DNA from 4 places in the Neobacillus niacini genome. Region 3 is predicted to be linked to each of the others. Evidence: predicted binding sites of a transcription regulator. Region 3 holds the regulator's gene; each other region holds the start of a gene.
What was found. Region 3 encodes Rex, which represses fermentation and respiration genes when NADH is low (regulators of the CRP and FNR family bind a similar motif). Its sites were predicted from a motif close to TTGTGAAATATTTCACAA; they were not measured.

Region 1 (5,255 bases), 2.7 Mb from region 3:
ACCCCATTGCTGTTCTAATTTTTTAGAGGTTTCGTTATACCAGCTTACTTGGTTAAAACGTAGCCAGTCCCAAGTTGGATATCCCTTAAAGTCTTGACCAGCAATAGTAGTAGGAGCATATCTTCCACTGTCAAGCAACCAAAGATTAAAAGCTGCGTCCGTACCTTTGGAATTTTTGATAAGGAGATTCATATTTCCTGTACCCGTAATATCTTTTACACTCGGCTTGTTCAAATTGTATTTGTAAGACATGTAAATTTGGAGCATGTCCTCTTCATTAAGACCACTTTTTGGAGTAGAGTCCTCATCATGATTTCCATATGTAATCGCCCACTTTATCCCTCTCTGCTCCATCGGTTGTGCCACATTATTTATTGCTTGTTTCATCTCAAGAGGTGTATCACAGCCACCTGTAATGTTGTCGCCGTTTAGGACAACAAAATCTGGTTTTTCAGTATCAAGGACTTTTTCCATTAACTCGATCGTACGACGGTCAATGTTTTCATCATCTTGAGTATCGTTAAACTGAACAATTTTAAATTTTCCGTCTGGTTTGAATTGAAGCTTGAACTCCTCATTTGCTGCGGCATGTACCTTATCTGTGAACATATTAGCCGGAATACCCGCTGTCCCTAGTGTTAATGCCAATGTACTCAACCCGCCAATTTTGATAAAGCGTCGTCTGTCTAATCCCTTTTGCAAATCATAATTACTCATAATTAAATCTCCACATCCCTTTATAGAAATATAATAGCAAAGTAAATCTATAAAAAGAGTAACAGGGAAGTTTTAATTCCGTGTTTATGCAATGTAAATTATTAGTGTAAATTTGGTAAAGATTGCATATGTTGACATTTGATAAAGAAGGCTGAACTTGTATTCATCCCTTTTATAGCTAATTGAGCGCAAATTTATCATCATTCCTAGCATTTTTCCTTTCCGCATCTGTTATTAATATTCATGAGTGAATTTCTTTGTAACGATGACTATTCAAAGGCGGAGAATTTCCGGCTAATGTATAAAGTGGTGGCTTTTGAAGCTGATATAAGCGGAGAGATTCCCGTTAACTGCTCTAAATATGACTGAATCAAAGGATTTCAAGCAGTTAACCGGAAAACCTTCCTTTATTTATGAAGAAATATGGCATTTTTTCAATTTAGTCGGAAATCTTCCGTCTATATTAAAAACACAGTGAATCAAAAATCCGTTATGAAAATATAAAAAAACACCTACCCTCAAATAAAAATTCAAGGACAAGTGTTAACCTGCGGTACCAACTTGTTTGATATGTATCAACATACCCACTCAATTGAGTACTTACACACTCTTAGCCCTTTAACGCTGGCTCTGCATCTAAGCTACTAAATCAATGATCGTTTACTTCGCCCTCTGAGGCCCATTTGCTGTTATGTCATCTGTCCGGCTTCCACCATCCCGGATTCGCTGGGAGATCGTTTAACAGTTTTACTCCCTCGTCTTTGGTTTAGAAAAATGATATCATCCTAGAAATTTGTTCTCTTCACGGAATGTTCAAATCTTTTTGACGTGTTTGTGAACTGTTTCTGGAACGCTCCAAATTCAAAATAAACAAATTATAATAGCCATGTAAACAAGTTGATTATATCGTTAATTTCTTATGATACTTATTCAAAAATTCAAACTAACGAAGATAAAGTGTTTGTTGTAGAAGAATTAGAAATTGAAAATCACCACTGGAGGAAAAATAAATGAGTATGTTTTGTTTTCAATGTCAAGAAACTGCAAAAGGCACAGGTTGTACGGTTGTTGGAGTATGTGGAAAAAAAGATGATTTAGCAAATATGCAAGATTTATTGATTTACACGATTAAGGGAGTAGCGATTGTAAATACAATCGCTCGTGAAATCGGAATTAATCAAAAGAAAACAAATCAGTTTATCGTAAATGGTCTTTTTATGACCATTACAAATGCAAATTGGGATAAACATGAATTTTTGAATACAGTAAGAGAAGGATTAATGCTTCGCGAAGAAATTAAAACGGCAATCATAAATGCAGGGTACACGTTAGACAACCATAGCGATTTTGTCACTTGGAATGGTGAAACTAATTTTCAGCTTGAAATGAAATCTGCTTCTCAAGAAGTTAGTATTTTAGCTACAAGAGATGAAGATATTCGTTCATTAAGAGAGTTAGTGACTTACGGGTTGAAAGGTATGGCTGCCTATTTAAAACATGCGGCAAATCTTAGCTATGAAAATGATGAGCTAGACGCGTTTATGCAAAAAGCACTTGTAATGATCACAGATGATTCAGTGAGTATGGAACAATTGATTGACCTTGCAATGGAATGTGGAAAGTACGGCGTTCATGCTATGGAGCTTTTAGATACAGCCAATACATCAACGTATGGCCATCCTGAAATGACGAAAGTAAACATTGGTGTACGTCAAAATCCAGGGATTTTAATCAGTGGTCATGACCTGAAAGATATGGAAGAGTTATTAAAGCAAACGGAAGGGACCGGAGTAGATGTGTATACACATAGTGAAATGCTTTCGGCAAACTATTATCCAGCCTTCAAAAAATATGATCACTTTGTCGGTAATTACGGAAATGCATGGTGGGAACAAACGCGTGAATTCGAGAGCTTTAACGGTCCGATTTTAATGACGACGAACTGTATCGTGCCACCAAAGGAATCTTATAAAGGAAGAATGTATACAACTGGGGCTACTGCTGTTGAAGGTGTAACCTATATTCCTAAAAATGAAGATGGTATAAAAGATTTCTCCGTTATGATTGAGCATGCAAAGAAGTGCCAACCACCAGTAGAAATTGAAAAAGGTGAAATTGTTGGTGGATTTGCGCATAATCAAGTGGCTCAAGTAGCTGATCAAGTTGTAGAAGCTGTGAAACAGGGTGATATTAAACGATTCTTTGTCATGGCTGGCTGTGATGGCCGCCATAAGAGCAGAACGTATTATAAAGAGTTTGCTGAAGAGCTTCCAAAAGATACGATCATTTTAACAGCCGGTTGTGCAAAATATCGATACAATAAGCTAGATTTAGGTGATATCAACGGAATCCCAAGAGTCCTTGATGCCGGTCAATGTAACGATTCTTACTCTCTAGTCATGACTGCATTAAAATTGAAAGATGCATTCGGATTAGAAAGTGTAAATGAATTACCGTTATCTTACAATATTGCATGGTATGAGCAAAAAGCGGTTATCGTTTTCTTATCTTTACTTTACTTGGGTGTGAAAAATATTCACGTTGGACCAACATTACCAGCTTTCTTATCACCAAACGTCACGAACTTCTTAATTGAGAATTTTGGTGTAGGCGGCATTTCAAATACTAAAGATGACTTGGAACTGTTCATGAACAGCTCAATTGAAATTCAGGAAAGTGCATTAGTTTAATAATTGGCCCCTTCCCGATGGGGGTGAAGGAAAAAAATCCAGGAAAAGTCATTGGCTTTCCCTGGATTTTTTTTGCTTATATATTAAACAAATGCACCAGATAAGATGCTGTGATTCCCCTTTACATTACAGCACTTTGGTTTGTAGGTTCTTGCTTATTGCTAACAGGTTTCCCTTCTGCGCCTTCAAATTGGCGGCCCCACCCCGTTATGATCGAGAACAAAAGAACTAAAAACAGCATCATACAATAAATCATACCGCTGCTGACTTGTGTTAGGGTTAGCGGCTTTATAAAATCATACCCATCTGACAATAATGCACCGAGGAAGACAAAAACACTTAAGAACGGGATGACGAGCACGATAGCATTTGCAAAACCGTCAAGTAGATTGGCACGGCGATAAGGATGGAGACCGACACGTTTGCCAATTTCATTCTGAACTTTTCCGAATGTAGTCATGGATGCACTGGTCACACCACCGAAAATCAACGTAGTAAACGAGATTCCTAACATCATAGCAAACTCAGCACCGCGTACGGTTTGACCCATTTTGCTGTTAAGGATGCCATTTGTGACTTTTTCAAGCACACCCGCACCGTTAAGCACACCCATGATACCGTAAACGGAAATAACCAGCGTGACCGTTGCCATCATCGAGCTGATACCGCCTGTTAGGAAACCTGCAGGTGCACCATCTTTAACGGAAATGACATGGTCAAACGTTAAAAGGTTAAATGCTAGACCCGTGATGGTTCCTAAAAGGATTCCTACCGTAATCGCTTTATAGATATTGCGGGTTTTAATGGCCACTATTAACATGACAGCTACTGGAACCAGCATGACCAATGTCGTTGGATTCATGTTCTTCTCGAGGATTTCCGCTGCACCCGTGCCTGCCGTGCCGCCACCGCCGAAAATCCAGAACAAGACAAACGAGATTACACCTGCAACCAAGGAATACTTTAGTCGGGTGGCAACACAGCCGCCGATGTCAGCAAAGCCTTGTTTTTTTGTATATTCTTGCGTTCCTGCCGAGATGATGGTGGTATCGGATATCGGTGCCAAGTTATCTCCAAAAATAGAAGCACTCACGATAGCTCCCGCTAAAATGGCAGGGTCACATCCCAACAATACTCCTGCTGGATAGAATATAGGGAAGCATGTAAACATGGTTCCGATTGATGATCCCGTAGCAGTAGAAATCACACAAACAGCTAAAAAAGTAAACGCGGTGAATAATCCTCCATCCACGCCTAGCGAATCAGCAAGCCATACGAAACCTGCAGAAATGTTCGTCGCTTTGATCAGCGCCGAGAACATCCCGATCACAAACAGCAGAATGGTAATCGGTACAGCTTCCTTTACGCCTTCATAGACGGAATCCCAGAAACGATCGTAGTTGCCCTTTTTCACCAACACGGAACCTACCATCAATGCGACGAAAGCACCCATGGCAAGTGCATACATTTCAAATGCTTTAAACACGATAAAATACAAGATGCAGAAAAACAAAAATATCATGACTGGAATAAACGCAGTCCCCCAGCCACCTCTAAACTCTAGTCTTTTATTCATACCAGAACTCTCCTCTTCTATACTAAACTTTCTAATCTAAACTCAACATGCACTTTTATCTATTCTTCATTTAAATTCATCTTCATAATATTGCGATATTTCGAATCAACCGTACGCTCTAATTCAAACGGTTCGCCGTCTACGATTGGATAGTTGTCTAAGAATTGTTTGATTTCTTCGATATCGGTTCGTTCCAGTTCGAAAGAAAATATTTGCGTATTGGATTCAACATGTCTGCTATTTCTAACGCCAATAATAGATGCTCCGACACC
Region 2 (5,255 bases), 2.9 Mb from region 3:
TCTTTGTAAAGGATGTAGCAGATGGGATCTATAGCGCTCTTCATTATGGAAAGAATCACACCTATAATCTCAGTACCAATACGGAAACGAAAATAAATCAATTATTAGCTTCAATGTTAAAAATGGTAAACAGTAATTTGACCCCACTCATTAAACCTCAGCGCGACGGGGACATTAGACAAAGCAGGCTGGATAATACGAAAGCGATAAGCGAACTTCACTGGATGCCTAGGTATTCACTAGATAGAGGAATGCAGGAAACCATTGATAGCTATCAACAAGAACTCATAGAAGCTAGATCGAAAAAAAATGGAGATGATTGAATTGATCACAAGAGAAAAGAATTTGGTCAGTATCATTATCACTAGTTTTAATAGGGAAAAATATATTAAGGATTGTTTAGAGAGTATATTGGCCCAAACTTATAGGGATATAGAAATTATATTAGTAGACGATTGTTCCACCGATAATACATTACAGATATTTAATGAGTTTAAAAGGGAAGCTGTAGAAAAAAGACCAGAAATGAAAGATCGCATCATCTCGATATCACTGCCAAGGAACGTTGGATATGCAGGGCCTTTAACCTTGGGAATGTTCCTCAGCAAGGGTGAATTTATCGCCATTCAGGATTCAGATGACATTTCACATTCAGAGAGGATTGAAAAACAGGTCAGCTATTTAATCGCAAATCCGCAATATGAGCTTGTAGGAACACTATTTTCCTCATTCTTCGATTACAAAAATGGGAAACTTATAGGCTTACGTCGTCCTGTAAGGTGGATTAAATTCAATGAAGAAATTTATAAAGTATATAAACGCGGAGGACATTGTATTTGCCACGGGACAACCCTTTTCCGGGGATCCGTTTTTGACCGGCTTGGCGGCTTTACGAGAAGATTAGGTAAGGAAGCAGATTTTGAATTTCTTCAAAAATGTATTAAGAATGGTGTTAAGGCAAACAACCTCCCCGAAGTTCTTTATTACTATAGGAGACATCCTGAACAAATGTCAAAAAAAGATGACACTGGCGGACCAAAGATTTAAAACGGCCACAATTAAACCAAGAAACATACAAGTTAGAAGCCAACTGGTATGTTTCTTGGTTTTTTATATATAAGACATAAAAGGATTGACGTTAAAAGTAAGAAAGAAAGTCACAGACAAACAATGCCTGTGACATTTAATTTTTCATTTTATCCTTCCAGCAATAGCCGGTAAATCATTAACTGTCTATCAGCCGTATGTTGCCAGGTAAAATTGTTTCTAACCCGCATGACACTTTCCTTACCCATTTGCTGTATCTTTCTGGGATCGGATAGCAAGTTAAGTATGTGTTTGGTCAATTCTTCACGTACATTAGAAGGATCTATTAACAATCCGGTTATTCCATGGTCAATAATTTCAGGCATACCGCCGGATCTTGTAGCAATAACAGGGGTACCGGTTGACATCGCTTCTAAATTTACAAGTCCAAAAGCTTCATTTTGGGCAGAAGGAACTACTAGTAAATCTGATAGTTGAAACAATTCCTGAACCTTATCATTCGGTACAAATGAAGTAAAAACAACGTAGTCCTTTACACTTTCAGCCAGATTTCTTAAATGGTCAGAATATACTTTTTGTTCAATTGGGCTTCCTGCAATGATCAGTCGTATAGAAGGGTCAGCTTTAATGAGATCCGGCATTGCTTCTAAAATATGATGCACCCCTTTTATTTCAACCAATCTGCCTACATAAAGTAAAACTTTATTATTTGATAAACCTAGATTTTTTCTTAGAATTTCTAATGTTGTGGAACTATCTAGCTGCCACTTAGGTTTAAACTGGTCGGTGTTCACTCCCAAATGATTAACATATATTTTATTTGCATTTCCATTTGTTTTTTCTATTAAATAATTTCTTAAAAATTGACTATTTACAACAATAGCATTTGTTTGATTTAGATAATTTAAAAGCAGGTGATCTTTCATGTATGGAGGGGAGATAAATGTTACTGAATGCAGAAAAAGGATAATTTTAGCATCAGGAATTGCCTTACGAATGAATTTTACAAATCTAGGACGATTCTCAATTTGAATAATATCAGGCTTATCTTGTTGCAGCTGTTCAATTACTTCATGAATATAGGTTTTGTTATTAAATTGAAACCGATAATAGGTTATATTCCCCTGTCTTTCAATGAAGGATTGGTTTTTAGTCTTTTTTCCAAATATAATTACATCTACATCTTTTTGTAGAAGATTGGATGTTTTTTGTACAACTAACTCAACAGAACTGGATTTATTACCAGGGATTGGATAAACACCTGGAGTTATGATCGCTATCTTGAGCCTATGAATCTTATTTCCACTCCTTTCTGAAACTCTTATGTTACTAGCTTACGCACCTGGTTCAGAAAGGTGTAGACAAGTCTTCCATAAATTATAAAGTTAATGAAATGTTCACAGCATCTTATGCTCTATTGCGTTAAAATAAAGGCGAATCATATGTGATGCACTTCACAATCCGAGCAATAAGAAAGAAGGAAATCTAATCATGTCATTACATAAACCCGATCAAATTCTAGAAATATCAATTAAAAATGGAATTAAAAAGACAAGTTACCCATTACTAACAACCATACTATTAGGGTTCCAGGCAGGTGCATTTATTTCGTTAGGATTCCTTTTATATATCCGCGTCACCGCTCCCTTATCCGAAAGTTTAACCGGACTTAGCGCGATTTTAGGTGCCTCTGTCTTTCCAATCGGACTGATTCTGACTTTAATCGCAGGTGGAGAACTTCTAACAGGAAATATGATGGTCGTTCCATTAGCAAAATTTGCTAATAAAATAAAAACAAACCAAGTTTTGCTTAACTGGCTGCTCATCACGATAAGCAATTTTCTCGGTGCTATCTTCGTTGCTTATTTCTTCGGACATATCGTTGGATTAACAGAAACTGGCGAATACTTAGAGAGTACGATTCATATTGCTGAACATAAAATAAATGCTACGTTTCTTCAAGCTTTTGTCTCTGGTATCGGGTGCAATTGGCTTGTGGCTGCAGCCGTATGGTTATCGTATGGCAGCGAAGACATGATTGGTAAAATTGCAGGAATTTGGTTCCCGACCATGGCTTTTGTTGCAATCGGATTCCAACACGTGGTTGCCAACATGTTTGTCATACCAGCAGCGATATTTGCTGGACACCTCACATGGATGGATTATTTAGGTAACTTTGTTCCTGTTTTCTTAGGTAATGCAGTCGGCGGAGCACTCTTTATTGGAATGGCTTATTGGTTTTCTTATAAAAAGAACGAATACACTGTCATTGAAGGGGCTAAAAAAACAGGAATATTAGATAAAAAAATTAGACTATAAACTTCGGTTCTTGATTGAAGAGATAGTAAAAGAGCCGTGATTATCACGACTCTTTCATTTGCTTATTCAAATAAAGGACTTACTGCTCTTTCATTATGAATTCGGTCAATAGCGTCTGCTAGTAATGGAGCCACAGAAAGCATCGTAATTTTATTAATTCTCTTTTCTTCAGTCTGTTCAATCGTGTTCGTTATCACTAATTCTTCAATTGCTGATGATTCAATGTTTTCAACAGCAGATTGTGAGAGAACAGCATGTGTACAGCAAGCAAAAACTGTCTTTGCCCCATGCTCAACTAATGCTTTGGCTGCAAAAGTCTGCGTAGCTGCAGTATTAATTAAGTCATCAACAATAATGGCATTTTTCCCTTCAACGTTTCCAATGATCTCCAAAACTTCAGAAACATTAGGTTCAGGTCGACGTCGATCAATGAGGGCAATCGGGGCATTTAAGTACTTGGCCATTTTCCTCGCTCTTCCAACAGCACCGTTATGCGGGGCAACGACAACCACATCCTCAAGTCCCTTTCTCTCAAAGTACTCTGAAAGAATTGGGATTCCAATTAAATGATCTACAGGAATATCAAAAAATCCCTGGACCTGCGGTGAATGAAAATCCATCGTGAGGATCCTGGTAGCACCTGATTTTTCAAGGAGATTCGCAATTAATTTGGCAGTAATTGGCTCGCGTGATCTTGCTTTTCGATCCTGGCGTGCATAGCTGTAATAAGGAATAACTACATTAATCATTTTCGCTGATGCTCTTTTTAACGCGTCTATCATAATGAGCAGCTCCATGATATGGTCATTATTCGGGTGCGAGGTGGATTGCACGACATAAACGTCGGAGCCGCGCACACTTTCTTCTATATTCACCTGAATTTCTCCATCACTAAATTGAGTGACCGAGCTCCTCCCGACCTCACAACCTAAATGCTTAGCTATTTCCTTTGCCAAGCTTTGATTTGAATTTAATGCAAACAATTTAATCCCTTTTTTCAATTGATACGACACTTTATGTCCCCCATGCTTTTGTTTTTTACAATTCCTTAACGCCTCATTTACTTATTTTACATGAAATGAAGTCATTAGAACAATATTTCATTTAGAGAACTTCAGAACTAATCGTTAGTATGGGACATTTCTAGTAGGCTGCCTCATTAACATTTAATATAAACCGACTTTATCCGTAATCTTAATAAAAAAATAGCTTAGTGTGGACCCTTTTACACTAAGCTATTTCTATTTAGTTACATTCTAGCCTCATCAGGTACATACAAGTCAAATGGAGTCGCATTGTATGGGAGGATAGATAATTTCTCTTCTATAAGTCGGTAACCCCTGCCATAGTGGTCTTGACCTTTTTCAAGTTGTTCTTTCAACATATTGGCGTATGGAACTTCTCCGATTTGAGTCATCATGTGGACCTCTACCCATGAGGCAAATCCCTCAAGTTCTTCGAGTTGCAACAGATCCACTTGTAAATTCTCCAATTGCCAAATATGGGTTAATTCATGCGCTAAGGTGGATAGTGTATGGTTTCTCGGTGACCCATTTTCAACTAGAACCTTTAAGTTTCCATCATCATCCATGCTGGCTTTACCGGTCAATCGTGGATTACCTGCCTCTGGTATAAAAGGTAAACCACTCATTTTATGAATTTCATCCGTACTTAACACGAATAGCGCTATATCTTCAGGCAAGTTTACTAAATATACATCTTTAAAAAATTGACGTACCTCTCTATAAAGTGGCTCCACTAGTAATACATGGTCGATGGCCGTCTCATTACAAGTAAGGCACCTTTGTCTGCCATCATTTAGGTGAATGACTTGCGCAGCAGCAACAGTTCTGCCACAAAACACGCATTGCGCTTCACTGCTGTTGATT
Region 3 (5,255 bases):
AAAGCGTAGACTTCCCGATACCGTTAGGACCAACTAAGGCAATACTTTCACCACGATAGGCCCGCAATGAAATATTCTCAGATACTTTTTGTCCATCATAACCAACTGCTAAGGAGTCCACACTAAGTACATCATTTCCAGTTTGTTTCTCAATTTCAAAGGAGAAGGTAGCAGACTTCTCATCACCTAAAGGACGGTCCATCAAATCCATTTTCTCCAGTTTTTTACGCCGGCTTTGAGCTCGTTTCGTCGTAGACGCGCGGGCAAGGTTACGCTGGATAAAGTCTTGAAGATTAGCGACCTCCTGCTGCTGCTTCTCATAAAGCTTCAAATCGCGTTCATAATTCGCCGCTTTTTGATCAAGATAGGCGCTGTAGTTACCGATAAATTTTTGAATTTGCTTACGTGAGACTTCATAAACCTGTGTCACAACTTTATCAAGAAAATAGCGGTCGTGTGAAACGATCAATATCGCCCCGTCATAGCCTTGTAAATACTGTTCGAGCCAGGAAAGAGTATCAATATCAAGATGGTTGGTAGGCTCGTCCAGGATTAAAATATCTGGCTTGGTTAAAAGGAGTTTCCCTAAGGCAAGGCGCGTTTTCTGCCCGCCGCTTAAAGAAGAGATCATTACAGTATTATCGTGAAAATTTAATCCGTGCAGGATAGAACGAATATCTGCTTCATACTGATAACCGCCTTGTTCTTTAAATTTCACTTGTAGTTGATCGTATTCATTTAGGATTCTCTCGTATTTGCTTGTGTCCGCTATTGCAGCAGGATCTGACATTTGAACCTCGAGTTGTCGAAGTGACGCTTCCATAGCTCTTAGTGATTCGAATACGGTCAGCATTTCATCCCAAATCGATAAATTTGATTCTAGTCCAGTATTCTGGGCCAAATAGCCAATGCTTACCCCTTTTGGCTTAATAATTTCGCCGCCATCATGTGACAAATGCCCAGCAATAATTTTTAATAATGTCGATTTCCCTGCACCGTTACGCCCGACAAGTGCAACACGGTCCCGAGTTTGTAATTCTAATTTTATATTCGATAAAATAAGGTCTGCACCATAGTATTTTGCTAGTTGATTAACTTGTAATAATATCATTTTTTTCACCTCTATTACTAAAACAAGTGTACCTTATTCCACCAATGTCGGCAATAAAGTGGGATGTCATTGGAGAAAATAAGAAGGAATACTTAAAGAAAAAAATGTAAATTCGTCATCATTCGCTCAAAGTTTCACAGACAAAATGTTAAAAATATAGTATGATTTTGTGGGAGGATACTGTTTATGTCTGAATTTACTCATTTTAACGAAGAAGGAAGAGCGAAAATGGTGGACGTTAGCGATAAGCCAGAAACGGCTCGTACGGCACTTGCTCATTCCAGCATTACGGTTAGTAAAGAAATATATGATAAAATAACAAATAATGAAATGAAAAAAGGCGATGTTCTTGCAGTAGCACAAGTTGCTGCGGTAATGGGGGCAAAGAAAACGTGGGATTTAATCCCGATGTGCCATCCTATACCTTTGACGGGAGTTAATATATCATTCTCATGGGAAAAGGAACACGATGCCGCTTATACATTGAATATTTCAGCTGCTGTCAAAACAAAAGGAAATACAGGTGTTGAAATGGAAGCGTTAACAGCTGCTTCCACATGCGCACTTACTGTTTATGATATGTGTAAAGCAGTAGATAAAGGTATGGTTATTGGAAAAACCTATTTGGTTGAAAAAACTGGTGGGAAAAATGGGGATTTCCACCGAACCGAACAAGTTAGATAAATGAACAACTTTTTATGAGGGGTGGGAGAGTATGAGTAACGAAACAATGAAAATACCACAAGCGACAGCGAAACGGCTGCCCTTATATTATCGATTTTTAAAGAATCTTCACTCTTCAGGTAAACAGAGGGTTTCTTCTGCAGAATTAAGTGAGGCAGTGAAGGTGGATTCAGCAACGATTCGCCGGGATTTTTCTTATTTTGGTGCATTAGGGAAAAAGGGATATGGCTACAATGTCAACTACCTATTAACCTTCTTTCGAAAAACACTGGATCAAGATGAATTAACAAAAGTAGCGTTAATTGGGGTAGGTAATCTTGGAACTGCCTTTCTAAATTATAACTTTTTAAAGAATAATAATACAAAGATAGAATGTGCGTTTGATGTGGATCCGAACAAAATGGGAACGACAATCCGGGATGTACCCGTGTACCATATGGATGAGCTTGAGAAGGTATTAAGCAATGATGATATTCATGTTGCAATCCTGACGGTACCTGCTCCAGTCGCTCAGGTGATTACAGATCGACTTGTAAAATCCAATATTAAAGCGATATTAAATTTTACCCCTGCACGTTTAAATGTTCCTTCATCCATAAGGGTCCATCATATCGATTTGGCCGTCGAATTACAATCACTTATCTACTTCCTGAAACACTACCCAACAGAGGAAATAGAAGAATAAAGGAAAAGCCTTTTCACATGAAAAAGTGAAAAGGCTTTTTAAATGATTATTTTTTTATTTTGTCTTTATACCGATTGTAAAAGAAAATCATTCTTAAACCAGATCCGAAATCGAAAGTCGCTAGAATAACGAGCAGATAACTGAAGAACCCCCATCCGTTTAGGGTGACATCTTCAATTGCAAAATAAGTAAATAAACAGCCGAGCACGATATAAATAATCCCGGAAAACAAGGGTGAACGTCTCATAGAAAGCCTCCGATAAAGTTTTGAATAGCTTCTGCCTCACGAATGATTTCATTAATTTCATCTTTATAAACTGACTGAATAACGACAACTAATGTATTCATCGCAACATGGGCAAAAATCGGTACAAGGATATGTTTTGTTTTTACATAAAGAAATGCAAAAGTGAAGCCCATTGCGGAATAGAGCAGTATATGATGCGGCTCCATGTGGGCTAAGGCAAAAACAACAGAACTGATTAACGCTGAGAAGAAAAAGTTAAGTCGTTTATGGAGAGTACCGAAAATAATTTTTCGAAAAACAATTTCCTCTAATATGGGGCCAATTACCGAACTTACTAAGATGGCCAGCGGAAAGGATTCGATGATGGTAAGAATTTGCTGTGTGTTTTCTGAGCCCATCTCAACCCCGATAAGCCGTTCAATATTTGCAGCGAGAGCTTGTGCGAATAAAGCTAGAAATACCCCAAATACAGCCCAGACGGCGGCAAAGCCAAAGGAACTGCCCCTTTCATTCAATCCTGATTTCTTCATTTCTGTTCTTAAAACGAACAAAATGATGATTAGAGCAAGGGTGAAGCTGAAAATTAACCAGTAGGGAACAACGAGCCCTTGATTCATCCCTAAATAGCCAAATAGGAACATCAGTCCAGGAATTCCTACTAGGCTTGATAACTGCATGGCTATATAGACAATTAAAATAATCCAATATTCCCTTTTCAAATTAATAAATCTCCTTTAGGCAGCTAATGAAAATATTTTACCCTATTCTTCATTCTACTAATAATGGCAGGGTTGTTTCAATTTTAAAGATTCTCTTTAAAAACTATGTATATTCCTGCTTGTAAATCACATACTTGTAAGGTTGCAAAAAATTATAAAAAATTACTGCTTCATACTTGCAAAATTTTTTTCCATTTATTATTATAAGAATTGTGTTAGCACTCATGTTAAGAGAGTGCTAATAAGTCAGAATTACATATCTATTTGAGGAGGTTGTTTGATTTGTTAAGACCACTAGGTGATCGTATTGTCATTGAGCTTGTCGAATCAGAAGAAAAAACTGCAAGCGGTATCGTGTTACCAGACTCAGCTAAGGAAAAGCCTCAAGAAGGAAAAGTTGTTGCCGTAGGTACAGGCCGAGTGCTTGAAAGTGGCGAACGTGTTGCTCTTGAAGTTTCTGTAGGCGATCGTATTATCTTCTCAAAATACTCTGGTACAGAAGTGAAGTTTGAAGGAAACGAATATTTAATTTTACGCGAAAACGATATCCTTGCTGTAGTTGGACAATAAGGATTTTTTAAAAACAATATTGAGTTTAAAAAATACGAGGAGGTTTTTTGAACATGGCTAAAGAAATTAAATTTAGTGAAGAAGCACGCCGCTCAATGCTTCGTGGTGTTGATGCGTTAGCAGATGCAGTAAAAGTTACTCTTGGACCTAAAGGACGTAACGTGGTTCTTGAAAAGAAATTTGGTTCACCACTTATCACAAATGATGGTGTAACAATCGCGAAAGAAATCGAATTAGAAGATGCATTTGAAAACATGGGTGCGAAGCTTGTTGCTGAAGTAGCTAGCAAAACAAACGATGTTGCCGGTGACGGAACAACTACTGCAACGGTTCTTGCTCAAGCAATGATCCGTGAAGGTTTGAAAAACGTAACTGCGGGTGCTAACCCAATGGGTATCCGTAAAGGGATTGAAAAGGCAGTCACTGTAGCAGTTGAAGGCTTAAAGGCTATTTCTAAGCCAATCGAAGGCAAAGAGTCTATCGCACAAGTTGCTGCTATTTCTTCTGATGATAGAGAAGTAGGACAACTAATTGCTGAAGCGATGGAGCGTGTTGGTAACGACGGCGTTATCACAATCGAAGAATCAAAAGGCTTCACAACTGAGTTAGATGTGGTTGAAGGTATGCAATTTGACCGCGGATATACTTCTGCTTACATGGTAACAAACACAGATAAAATGGAAGCTGTATTAGAAAATCCATATATCTTAATCACAGACAAAAAAATCTCAAGCATTCAGGAAATCCTTCCTGTCCTTGAGCAAGTGGTTCAACAAGGCAAACCATTATTGTTAATTGCTGAAGATATCGAAGGTGAAGCACTTTCTACTTTAGTATTGAACAAACTTCGCGGAACATTCAATGCAGTTGCTGTTAAAGCTCCTGGCTTTGGTGACCGTCGTAAGGCAATGCTTGAAGATATCGCTGCATTAACTGGCGGTGAAGTAATCACTGAAGAGCTTGGCCGTGAATTGAAAACTACTACAATCACATCTTTAGGACGCGCTTCTAAGGTTGTTGTAACGAAAGAAAACACAACAATCGTTGAGGGTGCTGGTGCAACTGAAGAGATCCAATCTCGTGTTAACCAAATCCGTGTTCAATTAGAAGAAACTACTTCTGAATTTGACCGTGAAAAATTACAAGAGCGCTTAGCTAAATTAGCTGGCGGTGTAGCAGTTATCAAAGTTGGTGCTGCAACTGAAACTGAATTAAAAGAGCGCAAACTTCGTATCGAAG
Region 4 (5,255 bases), 2.3 Mb from region 3:
GCCGTCAGTGCAGCTTTGTGGGGCATCATCGCAATTTTTGTTAGAAAATTAGCTATTTTAGGTTTTACTTCAATGGAGATTGTTACCTTGAGGGTAGTCACAGCAGTGTTGCTGCTTGGGATAATCGGCATAATAAAATATCCAGGACAAATGAAAATTCATTTTGTCGATAGTAAATACTTCATTGGAACCGGGATTTTCAGTATTGTTCTATTTAATTGGTGTTATTTTACTTCTATTAACCAATTGAGTCTATCATTTTCTGTTATTTTACTTTATACTGCTCCTACCTTTGTAGTGATTCTTTCTTATTTATTTTTAAAAGAAAAGATGGATAGCAGGAAAATCATTTCAGTAATTGGGACATTGATAGGTTGTGTTTTAATTGTTGGAGTTAGTTTAAAAGATACGCCATCATTGAATCTTGTTGGGATATTAACAGGATTAGGCGCCGGTTTCGGTTACGCTTTATATACTATATTCGGAAAATTTGCTTTAGCAAAATATCGCCCATTCACGGTTACTTTTTATACTTTCTTAGTTGCCGCAATAACGTTACTTCTATTTACAGATCTTATTGAGAAAGGAAGTCTGTTAATAAATAGGGAAGTCATCCTTTACGGAGTAGGTTTAGGGTTATTTCCAACCGTAATAGCTTACTTATTATATACAAAGGGCCTTGAGAGAATGGAGAGCAGTAAAGCTTCTATTATCGCAACCGTAGAACCTGTGGCTGCCACATTACTAAGTGTTTTTCTGTATAATGAAAACTTCGGTGTCCTCCAATTTGTTGGAACTGTTATTATCTTGTTATCAGTTATTCTGGTAAACTTGCCGAAAACAACCTTAAAAATTCAACAAAAAAAGGCTTCACTATAAATGAAGCCTTTTTGGCATTTTTACCAAGAACCCCATGTTTTAAATCCTGGTGATCCTGGAGGTGCATTTTGAATCATATCGATAAATGGTATAGTGTAAGCGAAAAGGATAAGTAAAGCTGTAATACCCAGCCATAATTTCCAGTTTTCAAATATCATTGGTGCTTTTTCTTCTAAATTCTCTGCTTCACCTACAGGGAATTCTTCTTCTCCTTTAGGTGCAAAGAAAGCAAGATTAACAAAAATAATAAGCATTAAAATGATTCCAAGGAATAGAATAGAGCCACCAACTGCTTGTGCAATTTGGTAAGGAATCCATTCAGCTGCTTGCGCTGAATCGCCGTATGTTGAGAAGGCTGAACGTCTAGGACCGCCAAGAAGACCTTGGAAATGCATAGCACCTGACATAAAGGCCATTCCGATAAACCAAACCCAACCTTGAATAATTGCTAATTTGTTCATTGCTTTCGTTAACTTACGTCCAGTCAAGTGCGGAACAAGCCAAAAAGTAATTCCAAAGAATGTTAACACAACAGAGGTTGCCGCAGTTAAATGGAAATGCCCTGTTACCCAAATAGTATTATGAACCACTTGGTTCATTTGGTTGGAAGCATTGATGATACCGCCTGCACCAGCAGGGATAAAGCTTGCCATTCCAATGAATGGAACTGTAAAACGAGCGTCTTTCCAAGGTAAAACTTTGAACCAGCCAAACAGTCCAGTGGCCCCTTTAGAACGACCATATCTTTCAAACGTTGCAAATAAAGAAAATGCTGTCATTAATGACGGGATGATAACCATGAACGTTAAAACTACCTGTAAAAATTTCCACGCTGGATCAATACCAGGCTCAGTTAGTTGATGGTGAAAACCAACTGGAATGGAAAATAGTAAAAACAGTATAAAAGATAAACGTGCTAAAGAATCTGAGAAAATTTTACCGCCAATAATTTTTGGTATAATCGCATACCAGCACATATAAGCAGGAAGTAACCAGAAATACACGAGCGGGTGCCCGAAATACCAGAACAATGTACGGCTGACAAGGACATCAACGGTATCTACCAAGCCAAGTGACCATGGAAGTAACTGGAATAATACGGTTGACGCGACACCTAGTGTTGCAACAATCCACATTACTGTATTTATAATAGCCATAAAGCTTAACAATGGACTAGGTTTACCTGGGTTTTCTTTACGCCATCTTGCATAAGTCATAATTTGGGCAGCACCATCAAGCCAGCTGCCAACAACCACAAATGTCATACCTAAGTAGAAAATCCAATGTGCTTTTAATGGTGCATAGAAAGTGTAAAGAACAGAAGCTTCTTTCAGTAAAACCATTGTTGCCGCCATAATTGTTCCAACCGTCATTACCCAAAATCCAATCCAGCCAATCCGGCGTGCTGCTGGTGAATGAGTACCTGCTGTACGGCTGACAGCAGCATATTGGAATCCCATTATAAAGAACGTGGTTAAAACAAGACCCATTAAAACGCCATGTACAGTTAAAACTTGATAATAATCAATACCCCATGGAAGTTCAAATTTACCAGAGCGGACAAGGGTTTGCAGTAATCCCATTAGCCCGCCTAAAGCTAAAGCGATAAAGGCAACATAAAAGTGTGCCATCGCAAGCTTTCCATCACGTGGATCAACTTTTAATTTTGTTGTTTGGCTGCTCATTATTTAACCACCTTTATCTTAGAACTCATTAAGTGGTGACCTGTACCACAGTACTCATTACATACCACTAAGTATTCGCCCTCTTTATCGAATGTTGTGACAATCTCGTTAACATAACCTGGTTCAAGCATCATATTGATATTTGTTCCAGCTACTTGAAAACCATGTACAACGTCTTTTGTTGTCGCAATAACTTTTACTTTCGCTCCAAGAGGCACTTCTACTTCGCCAGGATTGTAGAAGAAGGCAGAAGCGACATACACTAATTCATAGTCCCATTCTTTTCCTTCGACCTTGTTTAATCCCGGCTTATCAAATGGAGCCTGGGTATCAACTTTTTTTGGATCAATAGTAGTTAAGCAGCTTGGCGGCTTGTTTCCTAAATAAAAAGCGCTTACGCCTACTACAGATAAGAAAACCACTAGTGCGCCTATACCGAATATAAGCCAAATTTTTTCAAACTTATGCATATGCATGGTTTTTTCCCCTTTCCCTCTCTAAAAACGGTCTAAAAATAAGAAGTACACACTTACCCAAGTGACAACTAAAAAGATTCCCAAAAAGAAAACGGACGCTAATGTCCCTTTAAGAGAAGAGCTGTCTTCAATTTCTGTTTTTTTGTTTGTTTTCAATTCCGCTTTCGCCATCCCCCAAGACTCCCTTCAGAATAGTTAAATAAAAATAATAAGTTCTCTTTCATAATACAAAACAATTGTGAAGATAAAATAACAAAATTGACAGTTCACAAAATGTTCATTCCTTAGATAAGTACTATGTTAATAGTAATAAATTGATATAACAGTGATTTATATCACAATAATAGGATTGAACTTGTGGCTAATTTGTGAACTATCACATATTACCTGTGATAAAAGTAATTGATTATCTCTGTTATGATCTAAAAAGCCTGTTTTATCAATAGTTGTCACAAATTTGAAACTTTTTCATAGAATAATTATAGATGTATCTAAATTTTGAGAAGCGAGCGTGTTACGAATGGAAAAATATTATTGTGAACCATGCCGTCTCCTCTATGACCAAATTGAATATTGTAAAGTCTGTGGATCCTTAGCAGACAAAAAGATTAAAATTGAGGTTCAAGCTCAATCAGAGAAACAGTAAAAGCTGATAAAGCGCCGTAATCAGGTGCTTTTTATTTATTGGAGTAATGGCCATTCAAGGCTTTTAAGAAAATTGGAAATGTTTTCGTAATGATTTAGCTGCAGCATTTCAGTTATAATCAAAGAGCACAACAACAACAACCTTCAAAACGTTGGCTTCCCTCAAGCAGGGAAGCTTTTTTTTGTACATATATCTCCTTATTTTGGAAAAAATACCATTACCTACAATCAAGGAGATTAAACGAATGCCAACGATTCTTTCAGTAGCAGAAGCAGTTCCGGAGTTTGTAATTAAACAAGAGCAAGCGATTGACTTTGCCAGGGAACTTTTTTCAGAAAAATTTAAGGATATCGAAAGGCTGCTTAAAGCCTTCCAAAATGGTCAAATCGAAAAAAGACACATCGTAAAAGATATTGTCTGGTATAGAGAAGACCATTCATTTGCAGATAAAAACAATGCCTATATTGAATCTGCTGTGACATTGGGAATGCAGGCAATTAAGAAATGCCTTAAAAATGAGACATTCTTAGCTAAAGAAATACATTGTGAAGAAATTGACGCGATATTCTATATTTCAACAACAGGTATGGCAACCCCCAGCATAGAGGCAAGAATCATGAATCGATTACCGTTTCAGGAAAACACCAAAAGAATTCCCATTTGGGGGCTTGGCTGCGCCGGAGGTGCTGCCGGAATATCGCGTGCATTTGAATTTTGCAAAGCCTATCCAGATTCCAAGGTCTTAGTGCTTTCGGTTGAACTCTGCAGTCTAACCTTTCAAAGGAACGACCTTTCTAAGAGTAATTTAATTGGGACCTCACTATTTGCTGATGGGGTTGCATGTGCATTGATTTGTGGTGATGAGGTCAACATTGACGATCTTTGCGCAAAAAAGACGGCTCCAGCGATAATTGAAACTCAATCTACGTTAATGCCGGATTCCTTAGATGTTATGGGATGGGATATACGCGACCAAGGACTATTCGTAGTCTTTTCCAGAGATATCCCAAGTATTATTGAGGAGTGGCTAAAACCTAATGTTAGTAAATTTTTAAATGGGAATGGACTCCAGCTGTCCGATATTGACTATTTTATTGCACATCCTGGAGGAAAAAAAGTCATTGAAGCTTATATTAAATCATTAGGAATACATGATTCGATGACTGACATTTCTCTTGAGGTGCTGAAGCAATTTGGAAACATGTCGTCGGCGACCATCTTGTATGTCCTTAGACGATTTATGGAAAAGGGTGGGGAAGCAGGTGCTTATGGAATGTGCACCGCTCTTGGACCAGGATTTAGTTCAGAGTTGCTTTTACTAAAATGGGGGTAAAGGATGATTCCTTTTTTTATATTTATTTCAGTATTAATTGTTCAACGTTTATTTGAGTTAATGATTGCTAGAAGAAATGAGAAGTGGATGAAGGAACAGGGAGCGTTTGAATTTGGTAGGAGGCATTATCAATTTATCGTGTTGATGCACTCTATGTTTTTTGTTGTTTTACTTTTTGAGAAACTTACTTTTTCTCGTGAGGTTTCTGTTTACTGGCCATTTTTATCATCGGTGTT

Region 1: the regulator Rex is predicted to act here: its motif matches at 1,550-1,567, upstream of hcp (hydroxylamine reductase).
Region 2: the regulator Rex is predicted to act here: its motif matches at 2,490-2,507, upstream of ACN6MT_RS17440 (formate/nitrite transporter family protein).
Region 4: the regulator Rex is predicted to act here: its motif matches at 3,407-3,424, upstream of ACN6MT_RS14360 (cytochrome c oxidase subunit 2A).

What each region holds. Positions count from the first base shown of each region.
Region 1 covers NZ_CP183883.1:3,903,611-3,908,865, forward strand. The annotation lists gene ACN6MT_RS19305 (metallophosphoesterase family protein) at 1-717, opposite strand, end outside; gene hcp (hydroxylamine reductase) at 1,728-3,407, shown strand; gene ACN6MT_RS19315 (Na+/H+ antiporter NhaC family protein) at 3,529-4,983, opposite strand; gene ACN6MT_RS19320 (aldo/keto reductase) at 5,043-5,255, opposite strand, start outside.
Region 2 covers NZ_CP183883.1:3,529,912-3,535,166, reverse strand. The annotation lists gene ACN6MT_RS17460 (NAD-dependent epimerase/dehydratase family protein) at 1-323, shown strand, start outside; gene ACN6MT_RS17455 (glycosyltransferase family 2 protein) at 325-1,047, shown strand; gene ACN6MT_RS17450 (glycosyltransferase family 4 protein) at 1,197-1,841, opposite strand; partial or broken gene ACN6MT_RS17445 (glycosyltransferase family 1 protein) at 1,887-2,216, opposite strand; gene ACN6MT_RS17440 (formate/nitrite transporter family protein) at 2,539-3,366, shown strand; gene ACN6MT_RS17435 (ribose-phosphate diphosphokinase) at 3,429-4,379, opposite strand; gene ACN6MT_RS17430 (hypothetical protein) at 4,616-5,255, opposite strand, start outside.
Region 3 covers NZ_CP183883.1:584,352-589,606, reverse strand. The annotation lists gene ACN6MT_RS02595 (ABC-F family ATP-binding cassette domain-containing protein) at 1-1,111, opposite strand, end outside; gene moaC (cyclic pyranopterin monophosphate synthase MoaC) at 1,298-1,795, shown strand; gene ACN6MT_RS02585 (redox-sensing transcriptional repressor Rex) at 1,827-2,480, shown strand; gene ACN6MT_RS02580 (YdiK family protein) at 2,527-2,727, opposite strand; gene ACN6MT_RS02575 (CPBP family intramembrane glutamic endopeptidase) at 2,724-3,446, opposite strand; gene groES (co-chaperone GroES) at 3,729-4,016, shown strand; gene groL (chaperonin GroEL) at 4,070-5,255, shown strand, end outside.
Region 4 covers NZ_CP183883.1:2,933,233-2,938,487, forward strand. The annotation lists gene ACN6MT_RS14345 (DMT family transporter) at 1-879, shown strand, start outside; gene ACN6MT_RS14350 (b(o/a)3-type cytochrome-c oxidase subunit 1) at 900-2,564, opposite strand; gene ACN6MT_RS14355 (cytochrome c oxidase subunit II) at 2,564-3,040, opposite strand; gene ACN6MT_RS14360 (cytochrome c oxidase subunit 2A) at 3,062-3,211, opposite strand; gene ACN6MT_RS14365 (type III polyketide synthase) at 3,931-5,019, shown strand; gene ACN6MT_RS14370 (isoprenylcysteine carboxyl methyltransferase family protein) at 5,023-5,255, shown strand, end outside.